Diaphorobacter ruginosibacter: one gene and its partner. The protein of the gene in region 1 interacts with the protein of each later gene in a pairwise test. Links are inferred from orthologs where the notes say so. Each region holds a gene or a part of one and is shown in the gene's direction. Other genes may lie near its edges.

Region 1 (3,312 bases):
CCCCCTGGGCCGCCTGGCGGCTCGTCGAGGTGGGAGCCCGGGGCTCGGACGCCACCGCGTGGGCCTACATCACGCCCTGCCAATGGCATGTGAGCACCGACCACGTGACCATGGTCGATCCTTCCCTGCTGCGCCTGACGGCCGACTCCTCGCATGAGTTCCTGTCGATCCTGGCACCCTGGTTTGCCGAGGATGGCATCGAGCTCTACATGGACGAGAACGATCCGGCCCGCTGGATCGCGCGCGGCGACGTCTTCGAAGGCGTTGCCACGGCCTCGCTCGATCGCGTCGTGCAACGCGACGTGCGCGCCTGGATGCCGCTGGCCGAGAATGCCGAGCACACGCGCCGCATCCACCGCCTGCAGACCGAGATGCAGATGCTGCTGTACACGCACCCCATCAACGATGCACGCGCCGAGGCGAACCTGCCGCCCGTCAACACCTTCTGGCTGCATGGCGCGGGCCGCCTGCCCTCGCCCCCACCGCTGCCCGGCGTGAAGCCGCAAGTCCCCACCACGCTGCGCGATGCCGCGCTGCGCGAGGACTGGCGCGGCTGGGCCGACGCCTGGCGCGCCCTGGACGCCGGTGCCGTCGCCGATCTCGAGAAACACGTGGCAGCCGGCGGCAAGGCGACGCTCACGCTCTGTGGCGAGCACAACGCCCAGCAATGGCAGAGCGTGCCTGCCGGCTTCGGCCAACGTCTCAAGCGCCTCTTCAGCAGGGCGCCACGCCTGCAGGACCTCCAGAAGCAACTATGAAAATCATTGCCCGAGACATTCCGCCGCGCGCCGTATGGGCGCTGGAACAGGCCGGGGTGCACCCGCTGCTCGCGCGGCTGTATGCGGCGCGCGGCGTCAGTTCGTGCGATGAGCTCGACGATGCGCTCGGGCGGCTGCTGCCCCCGGGTGGTCTGCGCGGCGTGCAGGAGGCCGCAGTGCTGCTGGCCGATGCCATCACGGCAGACAGGCGCATGGTCATCGTCGCCGACTACGACTGCGACGGCGCCACCGCCTGCGCTGTCGGCGTGCGGGGCCTGCGCATGCTGGGAGCGAGGCATGTGGACTATCTGGTGCCCGACCGCGTGGTCGACGGCTACGGCCTCACGCCGCCGATCGCGCGGCGCGTGCACGAGCGCCAGGCCGACCTGCTCATCACCGTCGACAACGGCATCGCCAGCGTCGAGGGCGTCGCCACGGCCAAGGCACTGGGCCTGTCGGTGCTGGTGACCGATCATCACCTGCCAGGGCCGCAGCTTCCGGAGGCCGATGCCATCGTCAACCCCAACCAGCCGGGGTGCGGCTTCGAGAGCAAATCCGCCGCCGGCGTAGGCGTGATGTTCTACGTGCTGATGGCGCTGCGCACCGAGCTGCGCGAGCGCGGCATCTTCGACAAGGCCACCCAGCCACGCCTCGAGCCCCTGCTGCCGCTGGTCGCACTGGGCACCGTGGCCGACGTGGTCAGGCTCGACAGCAACAACCGGCGGCTCGTGGCCCAGGGACTCAAGCGCATTCGCGGCGGGCACATGCCCGCCGGCGTGGCGGCCCTGTTCAAGGTGACAGGCCGCAAGCCCGAGGAGGCCACCACCTTCGACTTCGGCTTCGGCCTCGGGCCCCGCATCAATGCCGCGGGCCGCCTTGCCGACATGACGCTGGGCATCGAATGCCTGCTCACCGATGATCCGGGCCGTGCCGCCGAACTGGCCGGCCAACTCGACGCGATCAACCGCGAGCGCCGCGAACTCGAGGGCGGCATGCGCGAGCAGGCCATGCTGATGGCCGAGACGCTGTTCGACGAAAGCGAGGAACCGCCGCCAGCGGTCAGCGTATTCGACCCCGACTTCCACGAAGGCGTGGTCGGCATCGTCGCATCGCGCCTCAAAGACAAGCTGCATCGGCCGACCTTCGTGTTCGCCGCCAGCAGCGCGCCGGGCAAGGAGCACGAGCTCAAGGGCTCGGGCCGATCGATCCCCGGCTTTCACCTGCGTGATGCGCTCGATCTGGTGGCCAAGCGCCATCCGGGAGTGCTGCTGAAGTTCGGCGGACACGCCATGGCCGCCGGCTGCACGGTGGCCGAGGAATTCTTCGATGTGTTCGAGCAGGCCTTCGCGCAGGTCGCGCAGGAGTGGCTCGACGCGTCCACGCTCACCCGCAAGCTGGAAACCGACGGCCCCCTGGCCGCCGAATACTGCCGCGCCGAACTGGTCGACGTGCTGCATCGCGAGGTCTGGGGCCAGGGCTTCGCTCCTCCCACGTTCAGCGAGGAGGTCACGATCGTGAGCCAGCGGCTGGTCGGCGAGGCGAAGAACCACCTGTCGATCAAGCTCCTGCACCAGGGCCAGCCGATCGATGCCATCTGGTTCGGCCACACCGATCCGCTGCCCGCCCGGGCGGTGCTTGCCTTCCGGCTGGACGTGAACGAATGGCGCGGCGAACGCAAGGTGCAGTTCCTGGTCGAGGGGTTCGAGGGCTGACCCGGCCGGCAAACGTCTGCTTGCAATTTAAGCGGCCGATCACGGGCAAGGGACAACGAGGATGGTGCATGCAAGCCGATGCACCCATAAAATGGTTCCGTGTCTACTACCACTCCCACACCCTCCTCCTCCCAGCTCAACGCCGACCTGCACTGCCACTCCGTCGTGTCCGACGGCACCCTCACGCCCGAAGTGCTCGCCGAGCGGGCCAGCGCCAACGGGGTTCAGCTGTGGGCGCTGACGGACCATGACGAAATCGGTGGCCAGCACCGCGCACGCGCGGCTGCCCATGCCAACGGCATGGACTATCTGACCGGCACCGAAATCTCCGTCACCTTTGCCGACAACACGGTACACATCGTCGGCCTTGGTTTCGACCCCGACGATGAGCAGCTCGCTCGCGGCCTGTCGCTCACCCGCGGCGGGCGCGGTGCCAGGGCGCAGGAAATATCAAGGCAGCTGGAGGAAGCGGGCATTCCCGGAGCCTACGAAGGGGCGCTCAAGTACGTGGGCAACCCCGAGCTCATTTCACGCACGCACTTCGCCCGTTACCTGGTGGAGATCGGCGCCTGCCGTGACACCTCGGAAGTCTTCCGCCGCTTTCTTACCGAAGGCCATCCGGGCTTCGTGCCGCACCAGTGGGCGACCCTGGGCAACGCCGTGCGCTGGATCCGCGAGGCAGGCGGCATGGCCGTGATCGCCCACCCGGCCCGCTACCGCTTCACGGCCAACGAGGAGTTCGCGCTGTTCTCCGAATTCAAGAAGCACGGCGGCGAGGGCGTCGAAGTGGTGACGGGCAGCCACACCCCCGCCGAATATGGCACCTATGCCGACATGGCCCT
Region 2 (3,781 bases), 930 kb from region 1 along the record:
AAACAGTTCGGGTCGCAGCTGTGGTTGATCCAGCGCGCCGAATTCCCGCCGTGCTTGGCATCGATGACGCGGTTCTTGTCCACATGGAAGTAGAACGTGTGGTTGGGCTGCTTCGGGTCGTGGGGATGGCGATCCTGGGCCGTCTGCCAGTCGATGATCTCGCCTACGTACTCGATGATGACTTCACCTTCCGCAATGTCCTGCACTGCGAAGACGCCCTTGCCGTGCACGCCCGACTGGCGTGTCTGGATGCGGCGGCCCGGCGCGATGGTCGGGATATTGGAGGGTGCGTTGCGGGCCATGGTGGAAAACTCTGTTACTTTGAATATGTACACATGCGTGCGCGTGCGCGCGTGAAGCCGAATTGTAGAAGCGCCGTAAAGGCCAACCCACATCAAATGAATAAAACGCTGGTCATTGCAGAGAAACCGTCGGTCGCACAGGACATCGTGCGCGCCCTCACGCCCGTTGCCGGCAAGTTCGACAAGCACGACGAATATTTCGAGAACGAGCGCTACGTGGTCACGAGCGCCGTCGGCCACCTCGTGGAGATCCAGGCTCCCGAGCAGTTCGACGTCAAGCGCGGCAAGTGGAGCTTCGCGCACCTGCCCGTGATTCCGCCGTTCTTCGACCTCAAGCCCGTGGACAAGACCAAGACGCGCCTGAATGCCGTGGTCAAGCAGGCCAAGCGCAAGGACGTCACCGAACTCATCAACGCCTGTGACGCGGGCCGCGAAGGGGAGCTGATCTTCCGCCTGATCGAGCAGTACGCGGGGGGCGCCAAGGGCGGCCTCGGCAAGCCCGTCAAGCGCCTGTGGCTGCAGAGCATGACGCCGCAGGCCATTCGCGACGGCTTCAACCAGCTGCGCAGCGACACGCAGATGCAGGGCCTGGCCAACGCCGCGCGCAGCCGCTCGGAAGCGGACTGGCTGGTGGGCATCAACGGCACGCGCGCGATGACCGCGTTCAACTCGCGCGATGGCGGCTTCTTCCTCACCACCGTGGGGCGCGTGCAGACGCCGACGCTGTCGCTCGTGGTGGAGCGCGAGGAGAAGATCCGCAAGTTCGTGAGCCGCGACTACTGGGAAGTGCACGCCGGCTTCAATGCCGAGGCGGGTGACTACCTGGGCAAGTGGTTCGATCCCAAGTGGAAGAAGTCGGAGGACCCGGAAGCCAAGGCCGACCGCCTCTGGAACCACCGTGATGCCGTGGCGATCGCCGAGGCCGTGCGCGGCAAGCCCGCGACGGTGACCGAGGAATCCAAGCCCACCACGCAGGCGTCGCCGCTGCTGTTCGACCTGACCAGCCTGCAGCGCGAGGCCAACGGCAAGTTCGGCTTCTCCGCCAAGACCACGCTCGCGCTTGCGCAGAGCCTGTACGAGCGTCACAAGGCGCTGACCTATCCGCGTACCGATTCGCGCGCGCTGCCGGAGGACTACCTGCCGGTCGCCAAGCAGACCTTCGGCATGCTGGCCACGAGCGGCATGCGCCATCTCGCGCCGTTTGCGCAGCAGGCGCTGGACGACAACTACGTGCGCCCCAGCAAGCGCATCTTCGACAACAGCAAGGTATCGGATCACTTCGCCATCATCCCGACCACGCAGGCACCCTCCGGCCTGTCGGACGCCGAACAGAAGCTGTACGACCTGGTCGTGCGCCGTTTCATGGCGGTGTTCTTCCCGAGCGCCGAGTACCAGGTGACCACGCGCATCAGCCAGGTGGTGGGCCACAGCTTCAAGACCGAAGGCAAGGTGCTGGTCAAGCCCGGATGGCTTGCGATCTACGGCAAGGAAGCGGCCAACGAGGTCGATGGCGCGAAGGAAGGCGAGAAGGGCCAGCCGCTCGTTGCGGTGAAGCCTGGCGAGACGCCGCGCACCGAACACGCCGAGGCCAAGGGCCTCAAGACCAAGCCGCCGGCACGGTATTCGGAAGCCACGCTGCTCGGCGCGATGGAGAGCGCGGGCAAGCAGATCGACGACGACGAACTGCGCGAGGCCATGCAGGAAAAGGGCCTGGGCACGCCTGCCACGCGCGCGGCGATCATCGAAGGCCTGATCACCGAGAAGTACATGCTGCGCGAGGGCCGGGAGCTGATTCCCACGGCCAAGGCATTCCAGCTCATGACGCTGCTGCGCGGCCTCGGCGTGGAGGAGCTCTCGCGCGCCGACCTGACCGGCGAGTGGGAGTACAAGCTCTCCCAGATGGAAAAGGGCCAGCTCTCGCGCGAAGCCTTCATGCAGCAGATCCAGTCCATGACGGAGAAGCTGGTCAAGAAGGCCAAGGAATACGACCGCGACACCATTCCGGGCGACTACGCCACCCTGGAGACGCCGTGCCCCAACTGCGGTGGCGTCGTCAAGGAAAACTACCGCCGCTTTGCCTGCACCGGCAAGCAGGGCGATGGCAACGGCTGCGGTTTCTCGTTCACCAAATCGCCCGCGGGGCGCACCTTCGAGACCGCGGAAGCCGAAGCGCTGCTGCGCGATCGTCGCATCGGCCCGCTGGAGGGCTTCCGCTCCAAGGCAGGCTGGCCGTTCACCGCCGAGGTGGCCATCGTGCGCGACGAGGAGAACAACAACTACAAGCTCGAGTTCGATTTCGGCGACGACAAAGCCGACGAGGAGTCGGGCGAGCTGATCGATTTCTCGGGGCAGGAAAGCCTGGGCAAATGCCCCGTCTGCGGTGCGCCCGTGTACGAGCATGGCGCGAACTACGTCTGCAGCAAGTCGGTGCCGACGCTGGAGCAGGCCACGCCGAGCTGCAAGTTCAAGAGCGGCAAGATCATCCTGCAGCAGCCCATCGAGCGCGCGCAGATGCACAAGCTGCTCGAAACCGGCAAGACCGACCTGCTCGACAAGTTCGTGAGCATGCGCACGCGCCGCGCATTCAAGGCCTTCCTGGTCTGGGACGCTGCCGAAGGCAAGGTGAACTTCGAGTTCGAGAAGCGCGACTCGAAGTTCCCGCCGCGCAAGACCTCCGCCGCAGCCTCCGCCAAGGCGCCTGCGGCCAAGAAGACGACGGCTGCCGCCAAGAAGGCTCCCGCTGCAAAGAAGGCCGCAGCCAAGAAGGCACCGGCCGCCGGCACGCTCAAGCCCAGCGCCGAGCTCGCCGCCGTGATCGGGGAGGGCACCGTCTCGCGTCCCGAGGTGGTCAAGAAGATCTGGGACTACATCAAGGAGCACAACCTGCAGGATCCCGCAGACAAGCGTTCCGTGATCGCGGACACGAAGCTGCGCCCGGTGTTCGGCAAGGACAAGGTGACGATGTTCGAGATCGCGGGCATCGTCGGCAAGCACGTGAGCTGATCGATCTCACCGGTCGGATCGAAGCCGCAGCCACTTCCTGGAGGGGGTGGCTGTGGCTTTTTTTTCTCGGAACGTGTTGACGTTCTCAAGAACGGGGCGAGCCATGTCAGTGGCTGCCGCTGTCCTCCACTCCCCACCCGCCGCCGAGCGCGAGAAACAGAGCGAGCTGCTCGTCGACGATATGGGCCTGCGACGCGGCCAGCGCCGAGTCCGCGTTGACCAGCACGCGCTCGGCGTCGAGCGTTTCCAGGTAGCCCGTCTTGCCATTCGCATACAGCTTGCGTGCCTCCTCGGCCACCTGGATGCTTTGTTCTCGCGCGGCCTGGAGGTGGGCGTTGCGGTCGAGTTCGCGGGCGTAATGGGTGAGCGCGGTTTCGGTCTCGCGCAGGGCGTTCAGCACCGTGCCGTCGAATCTGGCGAGCGCGCCTTTCGCGCCGGCCTCGGCCTGCGCGATGCGGGCATGCGCGACACCGTTC

Evidence for each region.
Region 2: the proteins of recJ (region 1) and H9K76_RS21775 interact in binary tests that used the Escherichia coli proteins (3 or more experiments, as listed by UniProt). The link is inferred for Diaphorobacter ruginosibacter from one-to-one orthologs.

What each region holds. Positions count from the first base shown.
Region 1 is NZ_CP060714.1:3,914,442-3,917,753, forward strand. Bases 113-3,112 are described here. They hold recJ (single-stranded-DNA-specific exonuclease RecJ), read left to right. Parts: upstream 113-754; coding sequence 755-2,470; downstream 2,471-3,112. Other genes in these bases: H9K76_RS17800 (phosphoglycerate mutase), read left to right, coding at 113-758; H9K76_RS17810 (3',5'-nucleoside bisphosphate phosphatase), read left to right, coding at 2,570-3,112. In the rest of the region: more of H9K76_RS17800, read left to right, coding at 1-112; more of H9K76_RS17810, read left to right, coding at 3,113-3,312. UniProt on the Escherichia coli protein: Single-stranded-DNA-specific exonuclease.
Region 2 is NZ_CP060714.1:4,843,287-4,847,067, forward strand. What follows is about bases 37-3,505. They hold H9K76_RS21775 (DNA topoisomerase III), read left to right. Parts: upstream 37-398; coding sequence 399-3,305; downstream 3,306-3,505. Other genes in these bases: H9K76_RS21770 (SET domain-containing protein), read right to left, coding at 37-302; H9K76_RS21780 (efflux transporter outer membrane subunit), read right to left, coding at 3,412-3,505. Also shown: more of H9K76_RS21770, read right to left, coding at 1-36; more of H9K76_RS21780, read right to left, coding at 3,506-3,781.